Regions from separate parts of the Arthrobacter sp. WCS2018Hpa-7 genome, predicted to be linked through region 2. Evidence: predicted binding sites of a transcription regulator. Region 2 holds the regulator's gene; the other holds the start of a gene.
The links. Region 2 encodes HspR, which represses chaperone genes until heat shock. Its sites were predicted from a motif close to AAGTTGAGTCNNNNNGACTCAACTT; they were not measured.
Positions count from the first base shown of each region.

Region 1: the regulator HspR is predicted to act here: its motif matches at 5,795-5,819, upstream of clpB (ATP-dependent chaperone ClpB).

Region 1 covers NZ_JAVTJB010000010.1:10,261-25,556, reverse strand. The annotation lists gene RQH14_RS12445 (VOC family protein) at 1-663, opposite strand, end outside; gene RQH14_RS12440 (VOC family protein) at 660-1,442, opposite strand; gene RQH14_RS12435 (DUF3073 domain-containing protein) at 1,627-1,851, opposite strand; gene RQH14_RS12430 (septum formation family protein) at 2,094-3,017, shown strand; gene clpB (ATP-dependent chaperone ClpB) at 3,100-5,757, opposite strand; gene RQH14_RS12420 (pyridoxamine 5'-phosphate oxidase family protein) at 5,928-6,545, shown strand; gene RQH14_RS12415 (ATP-binding cassette domain-containing protein) at 6,549-7,637, opposite strand; gene RQH14_RS12410 (ABC transporter permease) at 7,634-8,449, opposite strand; gene modA (molybdate ABC transporter substrate-binding protein) at 8,466-9,266, opposite strand; gene RQH14_RS12400 (TOBE domain-containing protein) at 9,263-9,673, opposite strand; gene RQH14_RS12395 (histidine kinase) at 9,962-11,137, shown strand; gene RQH14_RS12390 (response regulator transcription factor) at 11,134-11,784, shown strand; gene RQH14_RS12385 (hypothetical protein) at 11,875-12,756, shown strand; gene RQH14_RS12380 (FAD-binding oxidoreductase) at 12,978-14,312, shown strand; gene RQH14_RS12375 (DUF4031 domain-containing protein) at 14,447-15,296, shown strand, end outside.
Region 2 covers NZ_JAVTJB010000024.1:54,470-69,765, forward strand. The annotation lists gene RQH14_RS19940 (hypothetical protein) at 1-1,777, opposite strand, end outside; gene RQH14_RS19945 (AraC family transcriptional regulator) at 1,938-2,783, opposite strand; gene RQH14_RS19950 (phytanoyl-CoA dioxygenase family protein) at 2,895-3,746, shown strand; gene RQH14_RS19955 (NAD-dependent epimerase/dehydratase family protein) at 3,743-4,672, opposite strand; gene RQH14_RS19960 (WHG domain-containing protein) at 4,817-5,560, shown strand; gene RQH14_RS19965 (oxygenase MpaB family protein) at 5,578-6,369, shown strand; gene RQH14_RS19970 (DUF817 domain-containing protein) at 6,362-7,249, shown strand; gene RQH14_RS19975 (hypothetical protein) at 7,224-7,781, opposite strand; gene dnaK (molecular chaperone DnaK) at 8,034-9,899, shown strand; gene RQH14_RS19985 (nucleotide exchange factor GrpE) at 9,902-10,561, shown strand; gene RQH14_RS19990 (DnaJ C-terminal domain-containing protein) at 10,650-11,633, shown strand; gene RQH14_RS19995 (heat shock protein transcriptional repressor HspR) at 11,644-12,075, shown strand; gene RQH14_RS20000 (hypothetical protein) at 12,085-12,486, opposite strand; gene RQH14_RS20005 (DHA2 family efflux MFS transporter permease subunit) at 12,707-14,089, shown strand; gene RQH14_RS20010 (carboxymuconolactone decarboxylase family protein) at 14,110-14,868, shown strand; gene RQH14_RS20015 (DUF3040 domain-containing protein) at 14,991-15,293, shown strand.

The sequences.
Region 1 (15,296 bases), on a different contig from region 2:
GACTGCCGCTTCCACGGCTTGACGCAGGTCCGCCACACCGAAGTAGACCTGCCAGCTGGCCTCATCCCCCTCATCGGCAGGAACGATGCCAGCCACCTCGTCGCCCTTGACCATCAGCGTGCTGTAGCTGCCGCCGTCGTCCTGCGGATACTCGGTGACCTCGTGACCGAAAAGCTGCTGAAAAAACGCGACGGCGGACTGCGGCTCGGGCGTCGACAGTTCAGCCCACGCCAATGCGCCGGGCTCGTTGTACAGGTGGCTTCCCAGGTGCGTTCCAGCCTGCCAGATACCCGTGGTTCCGCCGCCGGGAGGTTCGATGAACGCCAAGACCCCCGTGTCCGCAACTGCTTCGGGACCAAACAGGAGCTTTCCGCCGGCGTGAACGGCGTCGTCGGCAATTTCGTCAGTGTCCGTGGCAGCGATATAGATGTTCCACTGGCCATGCGTTCCGGCCGCCTCCTGCATGGGGTTCTGCGGTGCGATCACGGCCACCAGCTGATCCTTGACGAAGGCTTGCGCGTAGCTTCGGCCGTCAGGAGTGGGCAGGTCCTTGAAATTCCATCCGAACACCTGCTGATAGAAATCCTTGGCCGCGGCCACATCCCTGGTCTGGAGGTCAGCCCAGCACGGCTCCCCGCTGGCGTAGTGCTTCCGTGCCGTCATGCTGCGAGGCCCGTCATGATGCTGAACGCTGCCCCGGCAGGATCCATGAGGACAGCCATGCGACCCACTCCCGGCACGTCGAAGGCGGGGGCGATGACGTGGCTGCCCAACTCAACCGCCTGCTCCACAGTGGCATCGATATCCACCACGTTGAAGTAGGTCATCCAGAACGGCGACAAACCCTCGATGGGCAGCTTCAGGGCACCCGCAACTCGTTTCCCCTCGACCAGCAGGCTTGTGTACTCCTGCAGGTCACCTGCCGGTTCAGTTTCGCTGGTGCACCCTGTCACAGCCTCGTAGAACGCTACGGCCTTGGGGACGTCATTTGTTTGCAGCTCATTCCAAATCATGGTCCCCGGTTCATTGATCAAGCCTGATCCCGGGTGGTTGCCTGCCTCCCAGAACCCGATCTGGGCTCCGGTGGGATCTGTGGCGAAGAACATACGTCCTGAACCGTTGGGGACCGAGTCAGGAGGGGAAAGTAGGGTTCCTCCAGCAGCTTCCACGCGGTGGGCCGCTTCGCCAGCAGAGTCCACAGCCAGGTAGTTTGCCCAGTAGGACGGCATCCCTTCAGGAGCATCGGGCATCTGCTGCATCATTCCGGCAATGTAGCGGCCCTTGAGCTTGGCCATGTAGTAGGTCATGCCGTTCCCGGCGTCCATGGCATCCAGCTCCCATCCGAAGAGGTCGCTGTAAAACTTCCTGGAAACGTCAATGTCGGTGGAGGAGAGATCCACCCAACATGGTGTTCCCTGTTTGTAGCTGTCAGCCTCCGGCATGGCGTTCCTTTCGATGCGCTCGAACCTCCAGCCTACGCAAAAAAGGGCCCTCAGGGTACGCCAATGAATGACGTGCCCTGTGGGCCCTTTTCAAAAGATATACGGCATCCGAAAATGCGCGTTGACCTTGAAGTACGACGGCGGTCCACAACTCAGTGCCTACGGCACCTGTTGGTTGCGACAGCTATCCGATCCGGCGGGTGTCAACCTCGTCGTCGTCGTCTTCCGCGTACTTATCCTCATAAGCCGAATAGTCCGGCTCCGGGGGATCTTCGGGGAAGTGGCTCTTGACACGACTGGACGGACCCGTGAGCTCCCGCTCAAGTGCCGAATAGTCAGTGTTCGGGGAGTAGTACTTAATATCCCGAGCCTGCTTGGTAGCTTTTGCCTTTTGACGGCCGCGCCCCATGGCGTGACCCCCTTTTGTACTTGGACCGGAGGTGGTCACCTTGGCTATCGGTGAGGCCCCGGAATGTTTGGTCAATTTGTCGTATGTCTAGATTACATGCTTTCAGGGGTGCCTGCGTGCCACCACGGGCCCGCGTCGATGGCGGCTCCGGCCAAAACCACGGCCAAACACCTCCCCGGGGGCCAAAAATTGGGTAGAGTCTGCCTCAATGCGGCGTCACAGCAGGAAGGCACACCCCGGAAATGAGCCAGGACAACACTCCCCCACGCGATGGTTCACCACGCGAAGAGGACAAGGATGGGGTGCCGCCCGCGCCCAAAAACCCCCCGCCCGCCACTGGTGAGCAGCCGCCCAGGCCCTCTGGTGGGGATCTGCATAGGGCTCCGGGCGAGCAGCCTGCTGCAGTTGGTGAGCAGCCACCCGCAGCCCCGTTGACGCCGCCGTCTGGACTTCAGCCGGATCCCGCGCCGGAACTGGACCCCGACTTCGTAGCGGACCCAGGTTCGCAGCCGGATCCCGCGATGCCGCCCACCGGTGGGCAGGCGCCTTCCTACGCCATGCCGTATCCGGGCCAGCAGCCTTATCCCGGGCAACAGCCGGATCAGGAGCAACAGCCGTATCCAGGGCAAGAGTCACCTCCGGAACCCCACGGAGATCCCGTCAAGAGGCAACGCTTGGTCATCGGTGGGATCGTAGTGGGCGTACTCGTACTTATTGGCGTGGTCATCTGGGTACTGCTGAATCTGTTGGGAACCCGCCCCGAAGCCGCTGTCACCACTCCGAGCGCCACGGCTACCCCGGGTCCACTCCCCCGTGACGCCAACTCCAAGGACTTCCAGGTGGGCGACTGCTTCGCCGACTTTGATCCCAATGCCAGCGAGGCACGCGCCGTAGCCTGCGATACCGAACACTCGGCCCAGCTCATTGGAGTGCACGCGTACCCGGGCGACGATTCCTTCCCCGGGACCAACGCCCTGCGGGACAAGGGTCGCGAGGTGTGCAAGGCCGCGGTGGCCAAGCTCAACGAGGCCGCCGATAACTACGTACTGCTGCAGCAGAACGTCTACCCGAGCACCACCAGTTGGGATCGGGGCGACCGTCGCGTCGATTGCTTCATCGTGGTGGACTCAGGCAACACCATCAAGGAAGACCTCCTGCAGAAGTAGCCCGCGGCTGGCAGCTTCGGGCTACTTCTGCCCAGCCTTACTTCCGGCGGGGCCACTTCCGCCCGGCCCCATTTCCGGCGGGCTACTTCCTACGTACCGTGAGGCCCGTTCCTACGGGAGCGCCGCCGTCGGGCCCGGTCAGTGCCTCGAAGCCCTCAACGGTGAGCTCGTCCAGGTCGGCTGCGGTGTCCACCAGCACGGTGTCTCCGTCGCTGATTTCGCCGGCGAGGATCTCCTTGGCGAGGCGGTCGCCGATCTCCCGTTGGACGAGCCTGCGAAGGGGCCGGGCACCATAGGCGGGGTCGAACCCGGACATGGCCAACCATGCACGCGCTCCGTCCGAAACTTCCAGGCTCAGACGGCGATCCCGGAGTCGGTTGCTGAGCTCGGCCACGTGGAGCTCCACGATCCGGGCAAGTTCCTCCACGGAGAGCGGATCGAAGAGCACGATCTCGTCCAGGCGGTTCAGGAACTCCGGCTTGAACGATGCCTGCACCACAGCCATGACTGCCTCGCGCTTGGCCTTGGCGTCCATGGTGGGGTCTACCAGGAACTGGCTTCCGGAGTTGGACGTCAGCACCAGGATGGTGTTGCGGAAGTCCACGGTGCGGCCCTGACCGTCGGTGAGGCGGCCGTCGTCGAGGACCTGCAGGAGGATGTCAAAGACCTCCGGGTGTGCCTTCTCCACCTCGTCCAGCAACACCACGGAATACGGCCGGCGCCGCACAGCCTCGGTCAGCTGGCCGCCCTCCTCATAGCCGACGTATCCGGGAGGGGCACCCACCAGACGGGCTACGGAGTGCTTCTCGCTGTACTCGGACATGTCGATCCGGATCATGGCGCGTTCGTCGTCAAAGAGGAAGTCCGCGAGGGCCTTGGCCAGCTCCGTCTTACCCACACCGGTGGGGCCAAGGAACAGGAACGAACCCGTGGGCCGATTGGGGTCGCTGATGCCGGCGCGGGCGCGGCGCACAGCATCGGACACAGCCTGCACAGCCTTGCTCTGTCCGATCAGGCGTTTGCCAAGCTCCTCTTCCATGTGGAGCAGCTTCTGCGACTCGCCTTGCAGCATGCGGCCGGCCGGGATCCCCGTCCAGGCGGAGATCACCTCGGCGATATCGTCAGCGGTCACGTCTTCAGCAACCATCAGCTCGGGCTTTGACTCGCTCCGGGCCGACTCCTCCTCGGCAGCGGCGCTCAGCTCGCGTTCCAGAGCGGGCAGTTCGCCGTAGAGGATCCGCGACGCCGATTCGAGGTCGCCTTCGCGCTGGGACTTGTCCGCCGCGGAACGCAGTTCGTCGATTTTCGCCTTGAGATCACCCACGCGGTTGAGCCCGGCTTTCTCAGCTTCCCAGCGCGCATTCAAGGCGCTGAGTTCCTCATTCTTGTCGGCTTTGTCCGCGCGGAGGGCAGCCAGCCGTTCCACCGATGCGGGATCGGTCTCGCCTTGCAGGGCCAGCTCCTCCATGGTCAAACGGTCGACGGCGCGGCGGAGCTGGTCGATCTCCTCCGGCGCGGAATCGATTTCCATGCGCAGCCGGGACGCGGCCTCATCCACGAGGTCGATGGCCTTGTCCGGGAGTTGGCGTCCGGAGATATAGCGGTTGGACAGCGTCGCTGCGGCCACCAACGCCGAGTCGGCGATGGCTACTTTGTGGTGCGCCTCGTAACGCTCCTTCAGGCCGCGGAGGATACCGATGGTGTCCTCCACGCTGGGCTCGCCCACGTAGACCTGTTGGAAGCGGCGCTCCAATGCGGGGTCCTTCTCAATGTTTTCGCGGTATTCGTCCAAGGTGGTGGCGCCGATGAGGCGCAGCTCGCCCCGGGCCAGCATGGGTTTGAGCATGTTGCCTGCATCCATGGCGCTCTCGCCAGTAGCGCCGGCACCCACTACCGTGTGGATTTCGTCGATGAACGTGACGATCTGGCCGTTGGAGTTCTTGATCTCTTCAAGGACAGCCTTCAGGCGCTCCTCGAATTCGCCGCGATACTTTGCGCCGGCCACCATGGAGGCGAGGTCCAGGGCGATGAGCGTCTTGCCGCGCAGGCTTTCCGGAACGTCACCGGCCACCATGCGCTGGGCCAGGCCCTCAACGACGGCTGTCTTACCAACGCCGGGCTCACCGATGAGGACGGGGTTGTTTTTGGTGCGGCGGCTCAGGACTTGGACAACACGGCGGATCTCGCTGTCGCGCCCAATGACCGGGTCCAGCTTGCCGGAGCGCGCCACGGCAGTAAGGTCGGTACCGAATTTCTCCAGCGCCTGGAAGGTGTTCTCCGGGTCCGGCGAGTTGACGTTCCTGTCTCCCCGGACACCCGGCAAGGCGGCAAGCAGCGCCTCATGGGAGGCACCGGCGTCGCGCATTAACTTTCCGACGGCGTCGCTTCCGGCCGAGAGGCCCAACAACAGATGCTCTGTGGAGACGAAGGAGTCACCGAGTTTGTCGGCCTCATTCTGGGCAGCCTGGATGGCCTGCATGGATTGGCGCGACAACTGCGCCTGCTGGACAGAACTGCCCGAGGACGACGGCAACGCTTTGATGGCCGAGCTGGCTTGCACGCTCACGGCATCGGGGTCGGCACCGGTGGCCCGCAGCAGGGCCACCGCAACACCCTCACGCTGGTCCATCAGCGCCTTCAAAAGGTGCGCTGGCTCCAGCTGCGGATTGCCGGCGGTCGAGGCATTCATGGCGGCCGCAGAAAGGGCCTCCTGGCTTTTGGTGGTGAATTTGACGTCCAAAGAGTGCTCCCTTTCTGGAGTGGATCCGATGCTTTCAAAGTTGAGTCTACTACGCTCAACTTTGATTTCCTGCCCACTGTGTTCCATGTTTGCCCACGGCGAAACCAGTGTCCAGATAAAACCACGGCTATGTGAATAACCGGTAGCTCCCGCACCCGTAGGCTGGGGCCATGGACACCATTTCAAGCGCGGACGAACTCGAAGAACTCATAGGCCTGCCCCTTGAACGCGTGCGAAAGAAGGTGCGTACGTCACTCAGCGGGTTCGATCGCCAGTGGCTGGCCGCGAGCCCCTTCTGCGTGGTGTCCACCACCGACGCCCAGGGTCGCGTGGACGCCTCTCCCAAAGGGGACCCTGCAGGATTCATCCACGTCCTGGACCACCACACCATTGCCATCCCGGAACGGCCCGGAAACAAGCTTGTCTTCGGTTTCCACAACATTCTGGAGAACCCCAATGTCGGCATCCTGTCCGTGGTCCCGGGCCGGACGGACACCTTGCGGATCAACGGGACGGCCCAGATTGTCCGGGATGCCGATTTCTTCGATCACATGGTCGTCAAGGGACATCGGCCGCGCGCGGCCATTGTGGTCACCATTGACGAAGTCTTCACGCACTGCGGTAAAGCCTTCATGCGCAGCGGCTTGTGGCAGCCGGAAACCTGGGAACCGGATGGCCTGCCCAGTATCGCGGCCCTATCCAAGGCCTACACCCAGCCGGAAACGCCGCTCGAGGAGCTGGAGTCCTACTACGGACCGTCCTACGCCGAGCGGATGTACCGGGACTGAATGTCAGGCCGGGTACAGCGAGACCAGCGCGGACTTGACCACGAACCTCACCTCCAGGCCGGGCACCAGGCCCAGATCGGCAGAGGCGGCCGGGGTGATGTCGGCGGAAAGGACCTGCGCAGCGTGCCCCAGGCTTGCGCGCACCCTGATCTGGTCGCCGTGTGGTTCAAGGTCCGTGATGACCACGGGAAAGGAATTGCGCGGGCTGCCGTGCACCTCAACGGGGAAAACGGAAACGCTCGACGGCGGGAACGCTGCCACGCCTGCCTGGCCGGGCTGGGGTGACCAGCCGGGATCGTGCTGGCCGGCGAAAACCCGGCCATCCGGCGTCGTAATTCTGTCCTCGCTGAGGGTGCCGGCAACGAGGTTAAGCCCTGCCAGGCCGGCTGCGAAGTGGCTTCTGGGCCTTTCAAGGACTCGGCGCGTAGGGCCTTCCTCGGCGATCCTTCCGTTTTCCACCACGATGACGCGATCGGCAAGCATGTAGGCGTCCAGGACGTCGTGCGTGACGATAATGGCTTTGCGGTCCTGGAGCACCCTTTTAAGCACGCGGCGCAGCAAGGGAGCCGCGTGGATATCCAGCGCGGCCATGGGCTCGTCAAGAAGGAGGAGCTCCGGTTCGGCTGCCAAGGCGCGGGCCACCGCAACCCGTTGGGCCTGCCCGCCGGACAATTGGGCGGGCTTCCTGTCGGCCAGGGGCGAGGCATCAACCTCCGCCAGCCAGTGCCGGGCAGTTTCCCGCGCGTCCGCCTTCGAAGCCCCCGCACTGCGCGGTCCGAACGCCACGTTGTCCAACGCGTTCAGGTGGGGAAACAAGAGCGCTTCCTGGGCGAGCAGCGCAGTCCCACGAAGGTGCGGGGGGCTCCAGAAGTGAGTGCCGCCGTCGAGGTTGAACAACTGACGGTCACCGTTTTTGGCTGTGCCCATTTTTGCCGCTCCGGAGTCCGGTCGCAGCAGCCCGGCGATCACACCCAGCAACGTCGATTTTCCCGCACCGTTCGGACCCAGGATGGCAACGGTCTCGCCGTCGCCGAGCCTGAAGGACATGTCGAAATTCCTGGCACCTAGACTGGCCTGCAGTTCGAAGCTCACGATTGGACCTCCACGCGCTGAATGCTCTGCCGGCGGCCGTAGCTTAGCCCCACCACAGCAACCGCCACGGCCACCAGAACCAAGGACAGCGCGACGGCGGCATCGGCGTCGGTCTCGCGCTGCAGATAGATCTCCAACGGCAACGTCCGGGTCACCCCCTCCAGGCTTCCGGCGAACGTCAGGGTAGCTCCAAATTCTCCGAGGCTGCGAGCGAAGGACAACACGGCACCGGATGCGAGCCCCGGCAGGACAAGTGGCAGCGTGACACGACGGATGACCGTGGTGGGTCGCGCGCCGAGTGTCGCTGCGACGGCTTCGTACTTGTTTCCGGCCGATCTCAGCGCCCCCTCCAGACTGACCACCAGGAACGGTAGTGCCACAAAGGTCTGAGCCAGGACCACCGCGGTAGTGGAAAATGCAATCTGGATGCCGGCCACCTCCAGGGATTTCCCCAGCAGGCCCTGCCGCCCAAACGTGTACAGCAGCGCGATGCCCCCGACGACGGGCGGAAGCACCAGCGGCAAGAGGACAAACGCCCTCAGCAGCCGCTGGCCTGGAAAGTGGCCGCGCGCCAGCACCAACGCCAAAGGAACACCCAGCACGACACAGAGCACGGTGCTGGCAGCCGAGGTCCGCAGGCTCAGGCTCAGTGCTGCGAGCGAGGACTCCGAGGTGATGAGTGGGATGAACTGCGGCCAGTTGACCTTGGCCAGCATTGCCACCAACGGCAGGACCACCAGCAATCCTCCGACAGCGGCCACGGCATAGATCCACCGCGGGATGCCGTTGTACCCGGAGGTGTCTCGTCTCATCAGCGTTCCCGGTCCGCTACGGCGTGCCGAAGCCGGCGTCGTTCAGGATCTTCTTGCCGTCGTCGCCGGCGACCATGGCAATGAATGCCGCCGCCAACTCCTTGTTCTTGCTGGTACCCACTGTGGCTATGGGGTAGGTGTTGACGGCTTGGTCTGATTCCGGAAAGGGGATGCCCCTGACCTTGTCGCCGGCTCCCTTGACGTCGGTGACATAGACCAGGCCCGCGTCGGCTTCCTGGGAGGTCACCTTACCCAGGACATCGGTCACGGACGATTCCTCGCTGACCGGGCTCAGGGTGGTTCCGGTTGCCTTCTCGACGGCGTCCGTTGCTGCCCCGCACGGCACCTGACTCGCGCAGGTGACCACTTTGACTCCAGGTTTGACCAAGTCGGCAAAGGAAGAGATCGACGCCGGATTGCTGGGTGGGACGGCAATCTCCAGGACGTTGGTGGCGAAGTCGGTCGCCGTACCATCCACGAGTTTGGCATCGGCAAGCTTGGCCATGTTCTTGGTGTCGGCTGAGGCGAACACGTCAGCGGGGGCGCCTTGGGTGATCTGGGTGACCAGGTCGGAGGAGCCGGCGAAGCTCAGATTCACCTTGGTGCCCGGGTTCTTGGCTTCGAAGTCCTCGGCCAATTGCGTGAAGGTCGTTTTCAGGGAAGCTGCGGCGAAGACGGTGATCTCCCCTGATAGCTGCCCCGACGTGGCACTGCCGCTGGTAGCAGGTTCAGTGGTGCCGTCGGCGCAGCCTGCCAGGCTTGCGACCAAGGCTCCCGCAACCAACAACGCTGTGAACGGCATACGGGTGATGCTCATATGATGCTCTTTCCCTGAGGGGTTTCGATGATGACTGTGGTGGCCTTGACCACGGCGGTGGCCACCGAACCAAGCTCCAGGCCGAGCTCGGTTACGGCTTCACTGCTCATGAGTGACACCACCCGGAAAGGACCGCATTGGAGCTCTACTTGCGCCATGACCTTGTCCGCGGTAATCCCCGTGACCAAGCCGACGAACCGGTTCCGGGCCGAGCTTCCTGTCCGGGAGGGATCATCGGGAAGGTGGGATTGCTCGCGGGCAAGCGTTGCGAGTTCAAGCCCGTCCACTGCGAGGCGTCCGGCCGGGTCCTTCTGGGCGGTCAGCGTTCCGTTTTCCGTCCAGCGCCTCACGGTGTCGTCGCTGACACCGAGGAAGCGGGCGGCCTCGGAGATTCGTATTTGCGGCATGGAATGAGTGTAGTTCCGTATTTGCGGGTTGGGTGCCGTCTTTTCAACGCAAACGTAATATGACTGCTTAGGGCCGCGGCGCACCCCTTCCCGCCGGGCGCACCCTTTCGGCGTGACGGGCGCTACCTTTGCCGCCCGACGCAACCTTAGGCGCTGGTGCGTTAGGCGCGAAGTGGTGCGCCGCCGTCGTACGCAACCTCAGCACCTCGGACGAACTTACTCCGCCTCACGGGTGAAACCCGCCGAAACGGCGCCGACGCCATGTCCGGGCACCCTAGTGTTGAGGACATGTCCACGAGCATCCAAGCCCTCCGCCCCGCAGCCGCACCAATCGTTGCCGCTGCCATGCTCGTGTCGCTGATGATTCTCGACGAGCACGGCTTCGATTCTGCGAGCGCCGTCCTGTTTGCGCTGACGGCAGCGGTGGCCGCCGCGGAATTAATACCGGTTCCGGCCTTCATCTTCGCGTTCGCAGCCTTGGGGCTCCAGGCGTTCGGAGTCTTCCCGAGCGTGATGATGACCGGCGCGACACAGTTCGTCATGCTCCCCGTTCTCGTCTTCTTCGCAACCCTGGGCTGGAAGGAACCGCAACGGTGGCCGCTCCCCGTCGCCGCTGTCGCCGCCGCGGGGATGGTGGCAGTGAACTGGTTCGCTGACACCAGCTGGATCAATTTTGTGTTCGGCAAACAACTCGCTGAAGCAGGAACTTTCCGGATCGCGTTGTATGCCTTCCTGGTTTTTGCTTCCTTCACCGCCCTCAACCTTGCGGGGTGGGCGGCAGCAACCACTGTTCGGCAGGCTGCCGTCAACCGGCAGGCCAAAGAGCAAGCTGAATCGCGCCTCGAATCGACGGCCGGCGCGTTGGTCGTTGAGCAAGAGCGCAACAGGATCGCCCGGGAATTGCATGACGTCCTTGCACACTCGTTGGCCGTGATCACTGCGCAGGCCGAAGGTATCCGCTACGTCCACCGGACCGAGCCGGAATCAGTGGAGGAAGCGGCCGGCATCATTGCATCGTCGGCCAGGGGCGCGCTGCAGGAAACCCGGCGGCTCGTCCAGAGCTTCGGTTCTGAGCTCGACGGCCCTGCTCCCGGCACAGCGGACCTCCCAGCCCTCGCCGAACGGCTCCGCAGCAGCGGCATGCCCGTGGAACTTCACACCTGCGGCCTGAAAGGGCTCTCGCCCGTGGAGGATCTCACCGTGTACAGGATCGTGCAGGAGAGCCTCACAAATGCCTTCAAGCACGGAGACCGCAGCGCGGGCGCCACTGTGACGGCGCATCGCGACGGCACCGGCCTGCGTCTGACCATCCGCTCAAGGCTGGCCGACGGCGGAACGGAACTACCGCCGTCGGGAACGGGCCGCGGCATACCCGGCATGCGTGAACGCGCGACGGCGGCAGGCGGCCACCTCTCAACGGTCACCAACGGCCAATTCTTCGAAGTGGAGGCGATCCTGCCATGAGTAGGACAAAGATCCGTGTGGCACTGGTGGACGACCAGCCTCTCTTCAGCGCCGGCCTGAAGATGATCCTTCGCAGCCAGCCGGACCTGGACCTGGTGGGAGAGGCAACGGACGGCGAGCAGGCCGTTGCCCTCGCCGCGGAAGTCGGGCCGGACGTCATGCTGATGGATATCCGGATGCCAGTGATGGACGGGATTACCGCCACCCGCCGGATCACGGACAGCACGGGCCAGACCAAAGTCATAGTCCTCACCACCATCCAGCACGATGAGGCAGTGGTCCGGGCGATTCAAGCCGGTGCCGGCGGTTTCCTCACCAAGGATGCAACACCGGAATTCCTGCTGGCAGCCATCCGGACTGTGCACTCGGGCCACGCAGTCATGGCACCATCGGTGACGAATGAACTGCTTCGCGACTACACCACCCCTTCGGCCGCCAATTCGTCCGTACTGGAGCCGTTGTCCGCCCGCGAGCGCGATGTGTTCATGCTGGCGGCCAAGGGCCTGGCCAACGGGGAGATCGCGGCATCGCTGGTGCTCAGTGATGCCACCGTCAAGACCCACATCGGCAGCATTCTTTCCAAGCTCACTCTCAAGAACCGTATACAGCTGGTGGCATTTGCCTATCAGAACAGGCTGCTCGGCTAGTTCTACCTGACTTACCTAACGCCCCGGGACTACCGGGTCCGGCCACCGCATTGCCAAAAAGCAGACGATATTTCGTCGCGAAGGAGAACATTGAAGAAGAAGACCATTGGGGCAATGATTCTTGCCGCAGGTGCAGCCGCCACGTTGGCCGCCGCTGCCACACCTGGAGTTTCCTCCATGCTGACCAAGCCGGCCGACCATCCTGTCTCCGGCATCACCGCTGCCGCTGAGCAGTTTGCGTCCGAGGATGCGACGACACACAGAGGCGTGGCGGAAGCCATCCGGCTGTGCATGGCCAAAGCCGGCTATGACTACACTCCCGCCCCATCAGGACAGCAGCCAGTGGATTTGAAACACCACATCGGTTTCACAACGCTCACCGTTGAAACTGCCCGCGCTTCCGGCTACGCCTCGTTGAAGCCCCAGGGTCCCGGTGAGCCTGCCACGAATTCCGAACTGGGAAGGCTTTTTGCCGATCCTGCCTTCCAGACGGCATTGAACGGCGGCGGGCCCTCGGAGCAAAATGTGGTCCAGTCTTCGGAAGGGACAGGCATGCATTGGGGAGGGTGCACGGCCGAAGGCATTACAGCCATCTACGGCAATGCCAACGACTACATGCGGGCCACCGGCTTGGCGTTCAACTCGCTATTGGTTGCCACGAACGCTGCGGCTGCGGACGCCGACATCCATAGTGCGGTGGACGCTTGGAAAAAATGCATGTCCACCACAGCCTTCCCTTACAGCCTCCCCGATGAGGCCGCTTCCGCCGGATTGGACGCTGGAGGCCAGAAGGAGCTCAAGATCGCCGTCACCGATGCCACCTGCCGCGCGGACACCAACTTCGATGCCAAGCTCACCACCGTCCTGGATAAATACCTGACCACGCGGATGAAGGAGTTGCAGACCGAAGTGGCCGCAGTGAAGCAAATCCGCAGGGATGCCTCAGCGCGGGCAGCGGCCCTCTTGGGTTAGCCGGCGCGCTGGCATGGCGGTTGATACGCACCCTCACGCGCCCGGCGCGCCCTTTCGGCGTGACGGGCGCACCCGTACGCGCGCGACGCACCCGTAAGCACTGGTGCGCGCGGCGCGAAGTGGTGCGCCGCCGTCGTCGTGCGCCGTTGTGCTCTAGCCCCAAAGGACCCGCCGCCGTACCCTGTTCTAGGGAGAGAGTCTTAGGCGCGAAGGAGCGTCCCATGGAATGGATTCGACCGGACAACCCCACCTATGACGAGGCCCGGAAACTCTTCAACGCGATGATCGACCGCAGGCCGGCCGTGATCGCCAAATGTTCTGATCCCGGCGAGGTTGCTGAGGCACTCAGATACGCGCATAACCACAATCTGGACGTCGCGGTGCGATCGGGCGGACATTCGGTGGCGGGCATGTCTACCAACGACGACGGATTGGTGGTCGATGTCCGCCCGATGAAGTCCATCAGCGTCAACACGGAGGCAAAGACCGCCACAGCGGGTGCCGGACTCACGTGGGGCGAGTTCGACCGCGCAACCCAGCAGTACGGCCTGGCCGTTACCGGGGGCCGCGCGTCCACCACGGGCGTCTCCGGATTCACGTTGGGCGGAGGCTCGGGATGGCTGGAGCGGTCCTACGGCTTCGCGTGCGACAACCTTCTTTCCGTGGACCTTGTGACAGCTTCCGGAGATCGGGTGACCGCTTCTCCCGGAGAGAATCCCGAGCTGTTCTGGGCACTCCATGGTGGTGGCGGGAACTTCGGTGTGGCAACGTCCCTAACGTTCAAACTGCATGACCTCGGACCCACTGTGATGGCTGGGCTTATGTTGTTTCCCGGTGAGGATGCCACGGATCTCTCGCGGGCCTACCGTCAGCTCGCCCTGGACGCGCCCGACGCCGTAGGGACTGCACTCGTGTACCTCACCGCTCCAGCGGAAGAGTTCGTCCCGGAGGACATGGTGGGCAAACTCGCCGTCGGCATGGCCTATATCTATGCCGGCGATGTCGAGGCAGGCGAGGAACACGCCAACCCATTCAAGGAGCTCGGTCCGAGTGTGGACCTGGTGGCGCCCATGGGTTACGCAGGCTTCCAGTGCATGATCGATGATCCTCCGGATCTCTACAACTACTGGAGTGCCGACTACCACAACGAGCTCTCTGACGACGCCCTGGATGTTCTGGTGGACTCTGCCCAACGACTTCCGGGACCGAATTCACAGCAGTTGGTGGCACGTTGGGGCGGAGCAGTGGCTGGGCCCGCTGCGGCAAACACGCCGCTGCAACATCGCGGCGCAGCTTGGGTCAGCCACCCGTTCGGCCTGTCCGAAACGCGGGAGGGCGGTCAAGAGGCCAAGGCGTGGGTGAAGCAATTCAGGCAAGACATCGCTCCCCACACCACGGGCGGAGTGTGGCTGAACTTCATCGGCGACGAAGGCCAGGACCGCATCATGGCGGCCTACGGCGAACAGAATTACCGGCGGCTGTCCCGGGTGAAAGGTGAGTTCGATCCGGACAACGTATTCCGCGGCAACCAGAACATCCTGCCCGCCGAGCGCTGAGATATCCGTAGGCTCCTTCCCAGTTGCCGTGAACAGTACGGGCAGTGAAGCCCGGATTTCCGGGGCGGCAGCACGGCGGTAGACGTCCCGACGGCCGGCAACTGGGAAGGAACGCTTGGGATTACACTTTGGCAATGGCCGTCTACATTGATCCGCCCTTGTGGCCAGCGCACGGTACCGTTTTTTCGCATTTGGTATCGGATTCATCGCTGGATGAGCTTCATGCCTTCGCGGCCGCCGCCGGAGTTCCGGAAAGGGCCTTCGACGGAGACCACTACGACGTTCCCGAACGTCGGTACGACGACCTGGTCCTCGCCGGCGCGATTCCCGTTGAGGCCCGGATCCTGGTCCGTAAACTCATTGCCAGCGGGCTGCGCATCCCCGCGCGGGAACGGAGCAAAGCATTGACGGTCCCCCTGATGGAGCGATGGAACAGCATCTTCCCCGGCCACGAGGAACTGGGCCTTGAGCTTCTGGAACGGTGGGGCGAAGACGGCAGGAAGTATCACAGCCGCACCCACCTCCTGGCAGTTCTTGAGGCCCTGGACATTCTGACCGAACCGGCCTTGCCTGCACGGACCGTTTCTTTGGCGGCGTGGTTTCACGACGCTGTTTACGAAGGTGTGGCCGGCCAGGATGAGGAAGACTCGGCCCTGCTGGCCGAGGACCGGCTGACGGCCGCGGGGCTCTCCCCTACCGATGTGGCCGAGGTGGGGCGGTTGGTCCGGCTCACGTCCTCCCACTCACCCAAGCCCGGAGACCATGCCGGGGCCCTCCTCTGCGACGCCGATCTCTCCGTCCTCGGAGGCGACGAGCAAGCCTATGCACGCTATCTGGCGGCCGTCCGCGAAGACTACGCCCACGTCAGCGACGCCGACTTCGCGAAGGAGCGCGCCGCCGTCGTCCGTCACCTTTTGGGACTTGACCCGCTGTTCCACGGCGAACGCGCCAAAGAGTTGTGGCTCGACGCCGCGCGCCGCAACC
Region 2 (15,296 bases):
AGACGCTGCTCAGGTCGCCCCGGTGAACCACTTGACGGGTGTCGAGGTCAATGACGAACAGGCCCGCAGCCTTGCGGGACATGCCGTAGAGGTACTTGCCGTGGATGGCCATTGCTGCGATCCCTTGGGGCTGGCCCGGATCAAGGCGCCACAACTCCTGGTTTGCTACCGGATCCCAGGCAACCACGGTGCTCCGGGGGCCGGTGGCGTAGATGTTGTCCCCGCCGAGGTAGGCCACTCCGTCCTTTGTGGCGACGGCCCGGACCATCTGGAGGGCATCGATTGGATTGACCTTGGTGATGACCTGCGTTGTCACCGGGTTATAAGCGGCGAAGCAGCCGCCTCCGCCGGTATCGTTCTGCGCGCCGGCAATGACCAGCCCGTTGACGGCGTCCCAGCAGACATCCAGCGGGCGGTTTTGCCCGGCAGGGAGGGCAGCCACTTGATAGGGGAGTTGCCCGGTGGAGGGATCGTAGGAGTAGATGCCCCTGGAGTTGTACTGGCCCGCGAACAGGATTCCGCCCACCACCACGGCGTCCTTGGCCTCGCCCGTCGCCCGGAGGTAAGAAACCTGGTTTGAGGCCAATTGGTGACGCGCAATGGTGCCAGTGCCGCCCACATAAACGTCCCCGGCTCCCGCGGCCAGGCCCATGCACGACTGCGGTCCGCCCGGCGCTCCAGCCTGGGTGAGGTCATGCTTCACGGCAGTTTTCGCGACGGGGTCCACCTCGATGACATCGTAAGAAGACACCGTCAAAGCCTTGTTGCAGTAGACGTCCAGGCCCCACATAGCGCCAACATCCTCCGTGAGGATCTGGGTGATCTTCTTGCTGACCATGTTGTAGGACCAGACGCCCGGCTCCTTGACGAAGAAAACGTCGTTGCCCAACTGCCGGAACATCACGCCGGTCTTGGCGATGATCGTGTACTTGGAGTGGTCCGCCAGATTGATCAGCACGGACTTTCCTGGTCCCTTGACCCCTACTCCCAGCTGTCCGTTCAAAACGCTCAACGAAGTCACGGACACACCCGTGGCTACCTCGGCCGGAAGGATGTTCGTGGAGGACTTCGTTGTCCGATCGAACGCAAAGAGGCGGGCCGGGCTGGAGCCGTTGCCGCCTCCCAGTGTGCTGCCTGTGCCGAAATACACGTGGCTGGCAGTGGCAGCCACAGCCTGGGCAATGGTGGCTCCGGGGTCCGGGACACCCCAACTGGTCATGGCATTCGTGGCGGGATCGTACTCCCAGAGGGAGGGTGCATTGGTGGTCAACCCGCCACCGGCAACGTAGACCTTGCTGTCCGGGGCTACAGCCAAAGCCCGGATGTCCCGGTCTCCTGTTTCGCCGACACCCACTGCAGGAGCATTGGGTGTGCTGAGGTCCCAGCGGTAGAGGTTGGGCTTACCGTCGATGCCCTCGCGCAGCACGCCCGCATAGAGGTAGCGGCCGGTGGAGTCAGCAGCCAGGGCTTGAATGCTGTACCCGGAGCCGAGGTCTGTCCTTGAAGTGATGGTGCGGGTGGGGAGGTGGAAGCCGATGATCCGCACAGGATTGAGGTTGCGGGAACCGATGTAGACGGTGTCGCCCACCAGCAGTGAACTCATCAGGGAAAACTGCACGACGGCGGGTCCCAGATCGGTGATTTTCGGACCACCAGCGGTCTGCTTTCCTGGTGCAGCATGGGCTGCGCCGGAGGACATTGCCGACAGTGCTACGGCGAGTCCGCCGATGCCCCCGGTCTGCAGCAATTGGCGACGATTGATGGCAAATGTGGACATGGAAGATCTCCTCATTGAGTATCCCGTGGGGCAGTGATCGTTGGGTGGTGTGGTGTCGTTGGGGACGTTCCGGATACGTCCTGTGCACTGCACTCAGGGTTTCAGGCAGGGGCTGGGAAATCCATGATTCGAACATTTTCAGACATTGGCTGCGTGGAGGTCAGTGCGGACTTTTCCGGTGATGATCGCGGCGGAATTGGCTCGGAGAAACCCCGGTCTTCTTGGTGAAGAGTCGGCTGAAGTAGGCGGGATCGTCGTATCCGGTGAGCGTGGCGACGCGTTGGACCGGCAGGTCAGTGTCCGCCAAGAGTGATTGGGCACGCGACATCCGGAGCTGAATCACCAGCTCTTTCGGCCCCACGCCCGTGGCAGCCTGGACTGCTTGCCGGAGTTCGGAGGCGGTCATGTCCATTGAAGCGGCCAGTTGCGGCAGGCTGAGCGGGAGATGGGCCATCTCATGAAGCCTGGTGAGCAGTTTCTCCTCATCCAAGGGGGACCCGCTGGCGCCATGATTGCGATGCTTGCCGGCCTCGACGAGTACCTGCTGGCAGAGTAGGGAAGCGTCCAGGTCTGAGGGGTTACCGCCCACCGAGAGGGCCGTACGCAGGGCCGGAAAGAGTCCAAGTGTTTCCATCAAGGTGTTTCCCGGGGAACCATTAAGCTGCAGCACGGGGTAGTCGCGGGCGTAACACCCCAACTCTTCAAACGCTCTCGCCGTAGGTCCGGTGAACAACAGCCAGTGTTCTTTCCACCCTGCAGGCCCAGGTCCGTACCCATGGCTCACACCCGGGAAAAGCCACATGATCGCGGGGGCGCGGACCTCGAATCTCTTACCATCAACAGAAAAATGGCCCGAACCTTCGGATACCAGGACGATGCCGTGGCTGCTGAGGGTCCGGCCGGCAAAGGACGGCAGCAGGCCACTTTGTTCCCCGACGCCCAGACAAGCAAGGCCAAGGTCACGAAGGGGGAGTGCCGGGTGCCGGTAGCTTGACCAATTGTCCATAGGCTCCCATGCTGCACTTACCCGAAGCCCAAAACAAGCCACACAAAAGTCCAAGTATCAGCAAACCTGAGTCCATTCACTTCACCGCCTGCCACTGCCACAGTGGAGAACATGTTGACTTCGAATGGCTATGTTCTGGACGAATCGGAGACCCGCCTCGCCGAGCTGGAACCGGTACCCCCTTCCGAGCGCCGGGATCGTGACGCGCTGTGGGCAAGGCTCCGCCGGGATGGCTACCTCTACTTGAAGGGGCAGTTGAAACCGGACCAGCTGCTGGATTTCCGGGAGTTCTACTTCGAGTCCTTAGGCGAAGCCAATGTGTACGCGGCCGGCACGGATCCGCGTGATGGCCTTGCAGCGCCAGGTGATGTGGACCGTGCTGCGTTGCGCCGGGGGCTCTTCGACCGCATAGTGCCGGGACCGGAGTACCAGGCGTTGTGCACTGCGGAGGGGATTGCCGACTGGTTCGCCTGGTTCCTTGGGGATGATGTCCATCTGCACCGCCGGAAGATCATCCGACACACCAAACCGGGCGAAAGCGGCATCGGCACGGCCACGCAGGCCCACTACGATCTTGTCTATCTGCGCGAGGGCAGCGATCGAGTGCTCTCCATGTGGATACCTTTGGGCGATTGCCCTCGGGAGCGGGGCGGCTTGGCCTACCTCGAGGGCAGCCACCACTGGGTGATGGCCCAGGAGCGCGAGGGAACCTTGAAGATGCCCGCTGCCTCAATCACCGCCGATCTTCCGGCGCTGGCGAACGAGCGCGATGCCAGATGGCTCGTCACCGACTACGAGGTGGGTGACGTCGTGGTCCACTCAGCACATATTGTTCATGCCGCTCTGGACAACACGGACCGCCATGGCACCATGCGCCTGTCCACCGACATCCGCTACCAGCGGCTGAGCGAACCTATCGATTGGCGCTGGCAGGAGCATTGGAATTACGACGACGGCCTCTAACCCGCCGCGGCGACTTTCCACCACTCCACGGTGGCCGCTGCAGCTTCCGGCAGGGGAGTCGGTTCCAGGCCCAGGAGTCGCTGGCTCGCGGCCGAGTCCATCACGAACGGGCGCTCGAACTGGTACAGGAGTTCGGCCAGCTCGCGCATGTCCGTGGAGAAGATGCCCGCTACCCGCAGCACCCAACCTGGTACGGCGCTCACCTTGGGTGCAGCAACGCCCGCGGCGGTCGCATGGGCTGTGGCCATTTCCCGTTGGGTCACGGCCGGGCCGGTGGGGGCATGCAGCACGCTGTTCCAGAGTTCGGGCTTCTGCGCAGCTGCAATCATTGCCGCTGCGAGGTCCGGGACGTACGTGAAGGAGTGGGGCTGGCCCGTAGCTCCGATGAACTGCACAGCCTTGCCCGCCAGGATCGGCGTGACCATGCGCTCGCCGGCATGAGCTGTCTTCACCCGTGGGCCGAAGAAGTCGCCGGCAACCACACTGACCGTGGCGGCCGCGTGGGCCTGCCGCGCCTTCAGCAGCGCAGTCCGAATGCCGCGTTTGCCGCCCGCTGCTTCCCTCGGGCTCGATTCCGTCATGATCCGGTCCGGTTCGCTGTACGAGTAGAGACTTTCGGGGAAGACGACGACGACGGCGCCCGCGGCCGCCGCTGCGTCCATCACCACCTGCTCGGCGTGGGGTAGCTCGGCGGCCCACGCTGATGCCCGGTAGGCGGATCCGTGGATGCAATGGAAGACGGCGGTTGCGCCCCTCAGCGCCTCATCAAGCTGCGCAGGATCCGAGACGTCCGCCCGGACCCGTTCTACCAAAGGATGCTCTGGGCCGCTGCCCGAGCGCGTCAGAACCCGGACTCGATGACCCTTTTCTGCCAGTTGCTCCGCGACGGTGTAGCCAACGGGTCCTGCTCCTGTGACGACGTACATGGGTTCCTTCTTCCGGGGCTAATGACGTAAGAGTCGAAAAGTGAGAGCAGTGCTCTCTCAATCAGAATGAACGTTCGCCAACTCAATGTCAAGAGCACTGCTCTCGTTTGTTGACAGCGCTCTCTGTTGTGGGAAGCTGTGATCATGACTTCAGCCGAACCCGCCGCCGTCGAAGCCAGGGAGAAGCCCTCGACTCCCCGCGAACGTGCCCGAACGCAGACCATCGCCGACATTGTTCGGCTGGGTCGCGAGCACCTTGCTGTTCATGGCGCGGCCGCCCTGTCCCTCCGCGCAGTGGCGAGGGATCTCGGCGTCGTGTCCTCTGCCGTGTACCGCTATGTGGAGAACCGCGATGAACTCCTCACCCTCCTGCTGATCGACGCCTACAACCAGCTTGGCGACGACGTCGATGAAGCAGTGAATGCCGAGGCGGAGGATGACTTCGCAGCACAATTCAGGGCACTGGCTCAGGCGGTGCGAATGTGGGCTATCCGGGAACCGGCCAGCTATTCCCTCCTTTTCGGCAGTCCCGTCCCGGGGTATCAAGCGCCGGGTGAGCGCACTACCGTCCCTGGAACGCGGGTCATCGTCCGCCTCGTCGGTATCTTCGATGCCGCATACCGGGCAGGCGCGCTCAACGCCGCGGTGAGTCCCGCCGTCGTGATTCCCGACGGGTTGGCCGCAGACCTGGCAACCATTCGGGGCGAGATGAATCTCGCCGCACCCGACGCAACCTTGGCGCGGGGTGTCCTGGTGTGGACGTCCGTGTTTGGGGCCATCAGCTTCGAGGTTTTTGGGCAGTACGGACGCGATACCTTCGCCGCCCGCGATGAGCTGTTCGACCATCAGCTCAGGGTCCTTCAAGGCGTGGTGGGGCTCCAAGGCTAGGGCGCTACAGTATTCAGATGGCTCGAGGACTGGCAGACATTGGCGCGGAAGGTGTTCTTCTCGCCGGTGCAGGCCGCGCCATTCTTTTGCAAATCGCCGACCCCAAAGTGGGGCACGGCGTAGCCGAGCACAGCAATTTCGCTGAGCGCCCCATGGACCGGCTGCGCGCCACCATGACGTACGTCTATGCGGTGGTCTACGGATCCGAGGAGCAGTTAAAAGCCGTTCGTCGCGCCGTCAACCGCGCCCATGCGCCCGTTCGCCGCGGACCGGAGGGCGCCTCCAAGGGATACAGCGCCTTCGATGCCGAGTCGCAGCTGTGGGTGGTCGCCACCCTCTACGACACCGCCGTCACCGTATACGAGCAGATCCATGGAAAGCTCGACGACGACACCGCCGACCGCATTTACCGCGAGTACGCGCGGATCGGGACAGCCCTGCAGCTTCCGGCGGACAGGTGGCCGGCCGACCGTGCTGCGTTCGCTGCCTACTGGGACAGCCACGTGCGCGGACTCCATCCCGACGATAAAGCGCTGAGGGTTGCCCGGGACCTGCTCTATCCGGCTGGTGGTCCGCGGTTCCTGCGGTTGGCGATGCCACTGGCACGCTTCCTGACCGCCGGCCTGTTGCCGGACCACCTGCGTGAAGGCTTCGGTTTTGAGTGGAGTGCCGGCCACGCCCGCCGGTTCGAGCGGACCATGCGACTGATGGGTCGTGTGTATCCGCGGCTGCCGCAACGGATCCGGCACTGGCCCCGCGACTACTACCTTGGCCGGCTTGTTGTGGAAGCCGAGGTCCTTCATGCGTAACTCCACCTCGGTGGAAGAGTCCATCGACGCCCTTGCCCACCGCTACCTGGACCGGTTCCGGGGAGGCCGCCTGCAGGCCGGGCTCACCGAGTTCGTGGTCTTTGGACTGAAGCAGGCGTGGGCGTGCGTGTTCGGGGCCGCGTTGCTCGCCGTGATCATCGGGGCCCGACTCTGGTATCCGTCGGATGCGGGGCTGGCCCGGAACGATTTCCTGACCCTGGCCGCCGTCGTCATTCAAGTCCTGATGATCGCCTTCAAGCTGGAGACCCTGCGGGAACTGCGGGTGATCGTGCTGTTCCATGTGGTGGGCACGGTGATGGAGCTGTTCAAGACGGACGTCGGATCCTGGGCGTACGAGGCCGAAGGCGTCCTGCGGATTGGCGCCGTGCCCTTGTTCAGCGGGTTTATGTACGCCGCTGTTGGCTCCTACATGGTGCGCGTTTTCCGGCTGTTCGACCTCCGCTTCGATCGATACCCGCGCCGGTGGATCACGGCCATTGTTGCTGGCGCGATCTATGTGAACTTCTTCTCGCACCACTTCATCCTCGACCTCCGCTGGGTGCTGCTGGCCGCCGTCGTGCTTGTCTACGGGCGGTGCGTGATGCACTTCAGGGTGTTCCGCCGTCGTTTCCGCATGCCCATTCTGGTGTCGTTCCTGCTGGTGGCCCTGTTCATTTGGTTCGCCGAGAACATCGGCACGTGGTCGCGAGCGTGGCTGTATCCGAACCAGTTGGCGGGCTGGCAGGCGGTCTCCATCGACAAGCTCCTGGCGTGGTTCCTGCTCATGATCATCTCGGTGGTGCTGGTGGCGTGGGTGTACAAGCCGGAACCGCTCGACGCGGGGGCTGAACTTCCTAGGCTTCGCCGCGTAGCGCCTTGAGCGCGTTGCGGCGCGCTTGAAGCAAGGGCTCGACGTCGGGGACCCGCCTGAGGCTCACGCTTTCAGGCACGGGCGGGTTGCGTTGGGCGTCGATGACGATGCTGAAGATTCCGGTCGTGGCGGCAGCGAGCCAAGATCCTTTTCCGGGCCAGAAAGTGAAGTCCGTGGCCACGCCGTCCACCGTGACGGTTATGCGCCTATTGGTGAGGGCGCTGAACGTCGCGTTCTGGCGCTGAAGCTCCTCCAGATTGTGCGGGATTCCGGCCGAAGCGCGCCATCGGTTTCTGGCAGTCTCGCCGGGATCCTGGGTAGTTGTGACCACTTCCACCAGCGGTCCCGCCGGGGAAAAAGCGTTCCCGTGCATCACCCCGCCTTCGCTGCCATCCAATTGCCAGGACCCCAGCATCATTGGGCCATCCCAGGTATTGATCCCGAAAAGCGGGAGAACTCCGGCGCCGTCCCGGACCTGTTGATCCATTCGGTCATTCATGGCCCAGAACTCGTCCGGGGGCAGGAATCCAGTGAGCTTCATCGCGCCAGTCTCGCAGTTCACCGACGGCGAAACCAGCCCCTGGGCCCCGTCATTCCGGGGGACTTTTCGGTTTGGAAAGCAAAGTTGAGCGTACTTCACTCAACTTTGGATTGACTTAAAACTGAGGCTGAGTACAGTTGAGTGCAGAACGCTCAACTAGCCGATTGTTGAGCAGGCTTCCGGCACGTAGACCGCCCAGCGGACCGCTGTCAGGTGCAATCTCCAACATCGGCCATTGAAAGGAAACAAGATATGTCACGTGCAGTAGGTATCGACCTCGGAACCACCAACTCCGTGGTCTCTGTTCTCGAAGGTGGCGAGCCCACCGTTATCGCCAACGCAGAAGGCGGCCGCACCACGCCGTCCGTCGTTGCGTTCTCCAAGTCCGGCGAAGTCCTGGTCGGCGAAATTGCCAAGCGCCAGGCCGTCAACAACATCGACCGCACCATCGCTTCCGTCAAGCGCCACATGGGCACCGACTGGAACGTCGCCATCGATGACAAGAAGTACACGCCGCAGGAAATCTCCGCGCGTATCCTCATGAAGCTCAAGAACGACGCCGAGAGCTACTTGGGCGAAAAGGTCACCGACGCTGTGATCACCGTTCCGGCCTACTTCAACGACGCCGAGCGCCAGTCCACCAAGGAAGCCGGCGAAATCGCTGGCCTCAACGTCCTCCGCATTGTCAACGAGCCCACCGCGGCTGCACTGGCCTACGGCCTGGACAAGGGCAAGGAAGACGAACTCATCCTGGTCTTCGACCTCGGTGGCGGAACGTTCGACGTTTCCCTCCTCGAAGTCGGCAAGGACGAAGACAACTTCTCCACCATCCAGGTCCGCTCAACCGCCGGTGACAACCGTCTCGGTGGCGACGACTGGGACAACCGCGTCGTCGAGTGGCTCCTGAGCCAGCTCAAGATCAAGGGCATCGACCTCTCCAAGGACAAGATCGCCCTCCAGCGCCTCCGTGAAGCTGCAGAGCAGGCCAAGAAGGAACTGTCCTCCTCCACCAGCACCAACATCTCCCTCCAGTACCTCTCCGTCACCCCCGACGGTCCGGTTCACCTGGACGAGCAGCTGACCCGCGCCAAGTTCCAGGACCTCACCAAGGACCTGCTGGACCGCACCAAGAAGCCGTTCCAGGACGTCATCGCAGAAGCCGGCATCAAGGTTTCCGACATCGACCACATCGTGCTCGTCGGTGGCTCCACCCGTATGCCTGCTGTTTCCGAGCTCGTCAAGGAACTCGCCGGCGGCAAGGAGCCCAACAAGGGCGTCAACCCGGACGAAGTTGTGGCCGTTGGTGCTGCACTGCAGGCCGGTGTCCTGAAGGGCGAGCGCAAGGACGTCCTCCTCATCGACGTCACCCCGCTGTCCCTCGGCATCGAAACCAAGGGTGGCGTCATGACGCACCTCATCGAGCGCAACACCGCTATTCCCACGAAGCGTTCCGAGACCTTCACCACCGCTGACGACAACCAGCCGTCCGTGGCCATCCAGGTCTTCCAAGGCGAGCGTGAATTCACCCGCGACAACAAGCCGCTGGGCACGTTCGAACTGACCGGAATCGCTCCGGCGCCGCGTGGCGTTCCGCAGGTCGAGGTCACCTTCGACATCGACGCCAACGGCATCGTCCACGTGTCCGCCAAGGACAAGGGCACCGGCACGGAACAGTCCATGACCATCACCGGTGGCACGGCACTCTCCAAGGACGACATCGACCGCATGGTCCGTGAAGCCGAAGAGCACGCCGCTGAGGACAAGGCCCGCCGCGAAGCTACGGACACCCGTAACTCCGCTGAGCAGCTCGCCTACTCTGTGGACAAGCTGATCGCCGACAACGACGACAAGCTGCCCGAAGAGGTCAAGACTGAGGTCAAGGCCGACGTCGACGCCCTCAAGTCCGCGCTGGAAGGCACTGACGACGCCGCCGTGAAGACTGCGTTCGAGAAGCTCCAGGCATCGCAGACCAAGCTCGGCGAAGCCATCTACTCGCAGGCCTCCGCAGCTGATGCTCCGGGTGCCGGCGCTGAAGGCGCTCCCGCCGGTGAAAAGGCCGCCGATGACGAAGACATCGTCGACGCCGAGATCATCGACGAAGACGAAGCGAAGAAGTAGCCATGCCTCACCACGGCAACGAAGCAGAGCACTCTGAAGGCAACGAGCCGCGCAAGCCAGTTATTCGGGACAACCGCAAGGTTGACCCGGAGACCGGCGAAGCACGTCAGCCTGACAGCGAAGCTGCGGCTCCCACCGAAAGCAACGCCGCTCCCACGGACGGTGACGCCCTGTCCCAAGCTGAGGAAATCCTCAACGGGGTAGAGGTTCCGGCCGAGGAATCGGTAGCCTCCGGTGCCGCGGCTGAAGCCCAGGCAGCGGAGCTCCGCAACGACCTCCTCCGCCTTCAGGCTGAGTACGTCAACTACCGCAAGCGCGTCGAACGCGACCGCGCCGTAGCAGGAGAGATGGCCGTCATCGGCGTCCTCAACTCCCTGCTCCCGGTGCTGGACGACGTCGACGCCGCACGCCAGCACGGTGACCTCGAAGACGGCCCTTTCGCCGCCATCGCCGCCAAGCTGGAGAACGCGCTGAAGACGTACGGACTGGAACGCATCGCGGATACCGGAGTCGAATTCGACCCCACCATCCACGAGGCACTCATCCAGCAGCCTGGCGAAGACATCGAGGTTGACACGGTCAGCCAGGTGCTGCGCTCCGGATACCGCTCCGGCGAGCGGGTCCTGCGTGCAGCCCAGGTCATCGTGGCTGTCCCGGCGTAGTTACTCACCGAGATGGCAGTTCGTGACAGTGATTTACTAAAACATTGGCGCGAACTGCCATCTCGTTCTTCAACGAAAGGAAACGCTCTTGGCCAGCCAGGACTGGGTTGAAAAGGATTTTTACGCGATCCTTGGTATCGCCAAGGACGCGTCCGACGCGGATATTAAGAAGGCTTACCGCAAGCTCGCCCGGCAGTACCACCCTGATACCAATTCCGGGGATGCTGCTGCGGAGAAGAAGTTCAAGGACATTTCCGAGGCTTACTCGGTGTTGTCGAGTCCTGAGGACCGGCAGCAGTATGACGCCATCCGTGCCATGGGCGGTGCCCGGTTTGCTCCGGGTGCTGGCGCCGGCCGTGGTGGTGCCGGAGCCAACGGCGGGTTCGAGGACCTGTTCGGTGGCTTGTTCGGCGGTGGGCCCGGCGCTCGTCAGCCTGCCGGTGGTGGCGGTATCCCGCCCGAGTTTGCCGACCTGTTCGGTGGCGGCTTCGGCGGAGCTGGCCCCACCGGGTTCCAGCGCGCCCCCCAGAAGGGCGCCGACCGGACGGCGACCACATCCATCTCGTTTGCCGGCTCCATCAAGGGCACCACGGTGAGCCTGCGCGAAAGCAACGGCAACGTGATCGACGTCAAGATCCCCGCCGGCATCAAGGACGGTCAGAAAGTCCGCCAGCGCGGCAAAGGCAACGTTGGCCCTGCCGGCAATGGCGATCTCATCATCACGGTGAGCGTGAAGCCGCATGACTTCTTCCACCGCGACGGCGACAACATCCGCATCCACGTGCCGGTCACGTTCGCGGAGGCGGCGCTTGGCGCCACCATCGAGGTTCCCACGCTCGACGGCGACACCGTCAAGGTGCGCGTCCCGGCCGGAACGCCGTCGGGCCGTACCCTCCGGGTCAAGGGCCGTGGCGTGAAAACGTCCAAGGCGACCGGAGACCTGTTGGTGACCATCGACGTCGCTGTCCCGCAGAACCTGAACAAGGAAGCGGAGGAAGCCGTGAAGGCGTTCGCTGCCGCCACCACCGACGCGGACCCGCGTCACGACCTGGCCGCAAAGGCCCGGTTGTAAGGAGGCGGTCATGGCCATCGACGTCAACCAGCCGATCTTTGTCATCTCCGTCGCTGCGGAGCTTGCCGACATGCATCCGCAGACGTTGCGCCAGTACGACCGCTTGGGCATCGTTTCGCCCAGCCGTGCTCCCGGGAAGTCCCGCCGCTACTCGCAGAACGACGTCAACAAGCTGCGGGAGGTCCAGCGGCTCTCGCAGTCAGGCGTCTCGCTTGAGGGCATCAAACGCATCCTCGACCTCGAAAACCAGGTTGCTGCGTTGCAGTACCGGGTGACCGAACTGACGGAGGAGCTGTCCCGCCGTCGCTCACCGTTGGATGCCCGTATCTTCGCGGCAGGTGCGGCGGGCGACGTCGTTAGTTTGGCCCGTGGGCAGCGTCCCCGGGCCCGGTCGCAGGCTGTTGTGGTGTGGAGGCCGCGAACGGGGGAGAGCCGCGCTTAGCCACTGGAGCTAAGCCCGGCTCCGGTCCCAGCTGACCACCACGCGTGCAGCACCTTCTTCGGTCCGCTCCACATTGGTGACGATCTGCGATTCCTTGGCACCCATGTCACGGATTTGCTGCCGGTAATCCTCAAGATGCTCCTGCAGCGACTCTTCAGTCCATTCGCCAGGCCGCATCCTCGTGGAGATCTCCACGGGTTCTTCCCTGACAAGAATCTCGTCGGGTTGCGTCTGCGGTTTTTTGGCCGGCTCAGCTTCGCCGGGCTGGACCAGCATCCGGAAGCCGAAAACCCCACCCGCTATGCCAGCGACGAGGCCCGTGGCGATGAGCCAAATGGCCCTTCCCGGTCCGCGGCGCCTTTGAACGGCTTCAGTGATGCTTGGTGCTTTCTTTGAGCTTCGTCGTGCCATGGGGAGTTCAACTTTCCGTCGGCGTTCGGTAGTCCGTGCATGAGCAGGCGTAACCCGCCACACCATCGTAAGCATGCTGAGAACCGTTGGTAAGTCGAGACCGCCGTCGAGTACTCAACGCTCGACGGCGGTTCGCGGCCTTTGGCGCTGAGGGAGGTACTGCCGCTACCCGTAACAAGGGGCTCTCCCACACATCCCCTTTACGGGTTCTGATGGATAGGTGACCTCCACCAGCACTTCCTCAAAACCCTCGCTGTCGCCGGCCCCGCCCTCAACAGGCCGCATTGCACTGGCTGTTTCGACTCTGGGCTTCTTCGTCATCACGCTCGACGCCCTGATCGTCAACGTGGCCTTGGCAACCATTGGCGCCCAACTGGGTGGCGGAACGGCAGGCCAGCAGTGGATCGTGGACGGCTACACCCTCATGTTCGCGGCCTTGCTGCTGTTCGCCGGCACTTTATCGGACCGTATTGGGGCTAAACGTGCGTTCACCCTCGGGCTGGTGCTGTTCGTTCTCGCATCGGCCGCCTGTGCTTTTGCTCCGGTTCTATGGGTGCTGATTCTCGCAAGGTTCGTGCAGGGCGCTGCCGCCTCGCTGATGCTGCCGCCGTCGATGGCCCTGATCCGCGAAGCCTTCCCGAACGCGATCCAGCGTTCCAAGGCCATCGGCCTCTGGGCGTTGGGTGGAGCGGTCGCCGCTGCGGCCGGACCAGCCCTGGGTGGCCTGCTCACCACCCTGGATTGGCGGTTGGTCTTCCTCATCAACGTCCCGGTGGGTGCGGTGGCGGTGGCATTGCTGGTGAAGGTCCCCGTCTCACCGGTGCGGCCGGCGAGGTTCGACTGGCTCGGACAAATCACAGCCCTCCTCGGTATTGGGGCCCTCATCTATGGGCTGATCGAGGGAGGGGTCCTCGGGTTCGCGGCGCCGCAGGTCATCGCTTCCTTGGGTGCAGCGGCTGTGGCGATCGCCGTTTTCCTTGTGGCTCAGGCCCGCGGGCGAAACCCGATGATGCCCCTTGACCTTTTTCAGTCTTCGGGACTGCGGATCGCCCTTTCGGTGGGCTTCAGCTTCATGGTGGGGTGGTACGGGATGGTGTTCGTTATCAGCCTTTACCTCCAACAGCACCTCGGCCTGTCCCCGCTGCTGGCCGGCTTGGCCTTCCTGCCGGCGTCCGTACTCATTGCCATCAGCAACGTGGTGGCCGGCCGGATGGCGGCAAAGTTTGGCCCGCGTGTCCCGGCAGTTATGGGCCAACTGCTCATGGTGGCGGGGTTGCTGGGCATGCTCCTGGCTGCGCCCACGGGATCGCTGGTGACTGTCGCACTTCTTCTGATCCCCATCGGCGTCGGGGGAGCCCTGGCCATGCCGCCCATCACCGCCCATGTCCTGGACAGCGTCCCTGCGCATCGCTCCGGGACGGCCAGCGCAGTCTTCAACACCTTCCGGCAACTCGGCGGTGCCCTTGGGGTAGCGGTGTTCGGCGCCCTGCTGGTCGCGCCTGCCGGGTTTGTCCCCGGTCTGCAGACGAGCCTGCTGATCGCAGCCTTGTTGCTCTTCGCGACGGCAGTTGCGAGCCTTTTCATTCGTCGGATCCAGAACTAACCAATCAAAGGAGACACCCCTTGGCACTTACCGAAACTGCACGCAAGAACCACGATGAACTATTCCCCGGACAGCTCCCCGCCCTTGCGATCACGGACCCTGAACTCGTGGAGATTTTCAACAACTTCAGCTTTGACGAGACCCGCCGCTACGGAAACCTGGACATCAGGACCCGCCTCATGGTCCAGCTTGCCTCGCTCATCGCATGCCAGGGCATGGGGGAGTACAGGACCCTGGTGGGCGCGGCCCTCACTGTCGGCGTGACTCCGGTTCAGATCAAGGAAGTCGTCTACCAGGCGGTGCCCTACGTCGGCATGGCGAAAGTCTCGGACTTCCTTACTGTCACCAACCAGGTCCTCACCGACCACGGAGTGGAATTGCCGCTCACAGGTCAATCCACCACTACACTGGCCGACCGGGCAGAGAGGGGCCTGTCCGTCCAGAAAGTCATCGCGGGCCCCGAGCGGGTGGAGGCCATGCGTGCTGCCGCAGCCGGAGATGAGAAGCACTTCCAGGATTACCTGGCTGGCAACTGCTTTGGCGACTACCTCACCCGCGGCGGCCTCGACGTCGCTACGCGCGAGCTCCTCACCTTGTCCATGCTGGTGTCGCTGGGCGGCTGCGAACCTCAAGTGAAGGGGCATATCCAGGGCAACCTCAACGTCGGCAATGACCGTGCGCGGATGCTTGAGGTCATCAACGCCTTGCTGCCCTACATCGGCTATCCGCGGACGCTCAACGCGCTCCGGGTACTCAACGACGTCGTCCCGGCCCACTGAACAGCGTGGCTGGGTTCGGCAGGCGGACCTGTGGCTTGATCGGCAAAACGGGCAGATAATGAAGGCATGGCACGGCAAGCAGCGCGCGTGCTGATGGCCCGAGCATCGTGAGGGTGATAACGGTGTCGTTGTCCGATGAAGAACGCAGGAGCTTGGAAGAGCTGGAGCGGGAACTCGCTTCGACCGATCCCGATCTCGCCTCCGAGCTGACATCGGGCCGGCCACGGGGAGAGGCTGCCCGCACGATTCTCGGCAGTCTGGCCGTTCTAGGCGGCTTTGTCATGGTGATCGCCGGGATCGTCACCCAGCTTGTTGTCCTGGGCGTGGTGGGTTTCCTGCTGGCCAGCGCAGGGGCGTATTGGCTGCTGTCCGGGACCTCACTTCGGAGAAAATCCGGAAGGCACGACGGCGAACCCGTACCTTAGCGG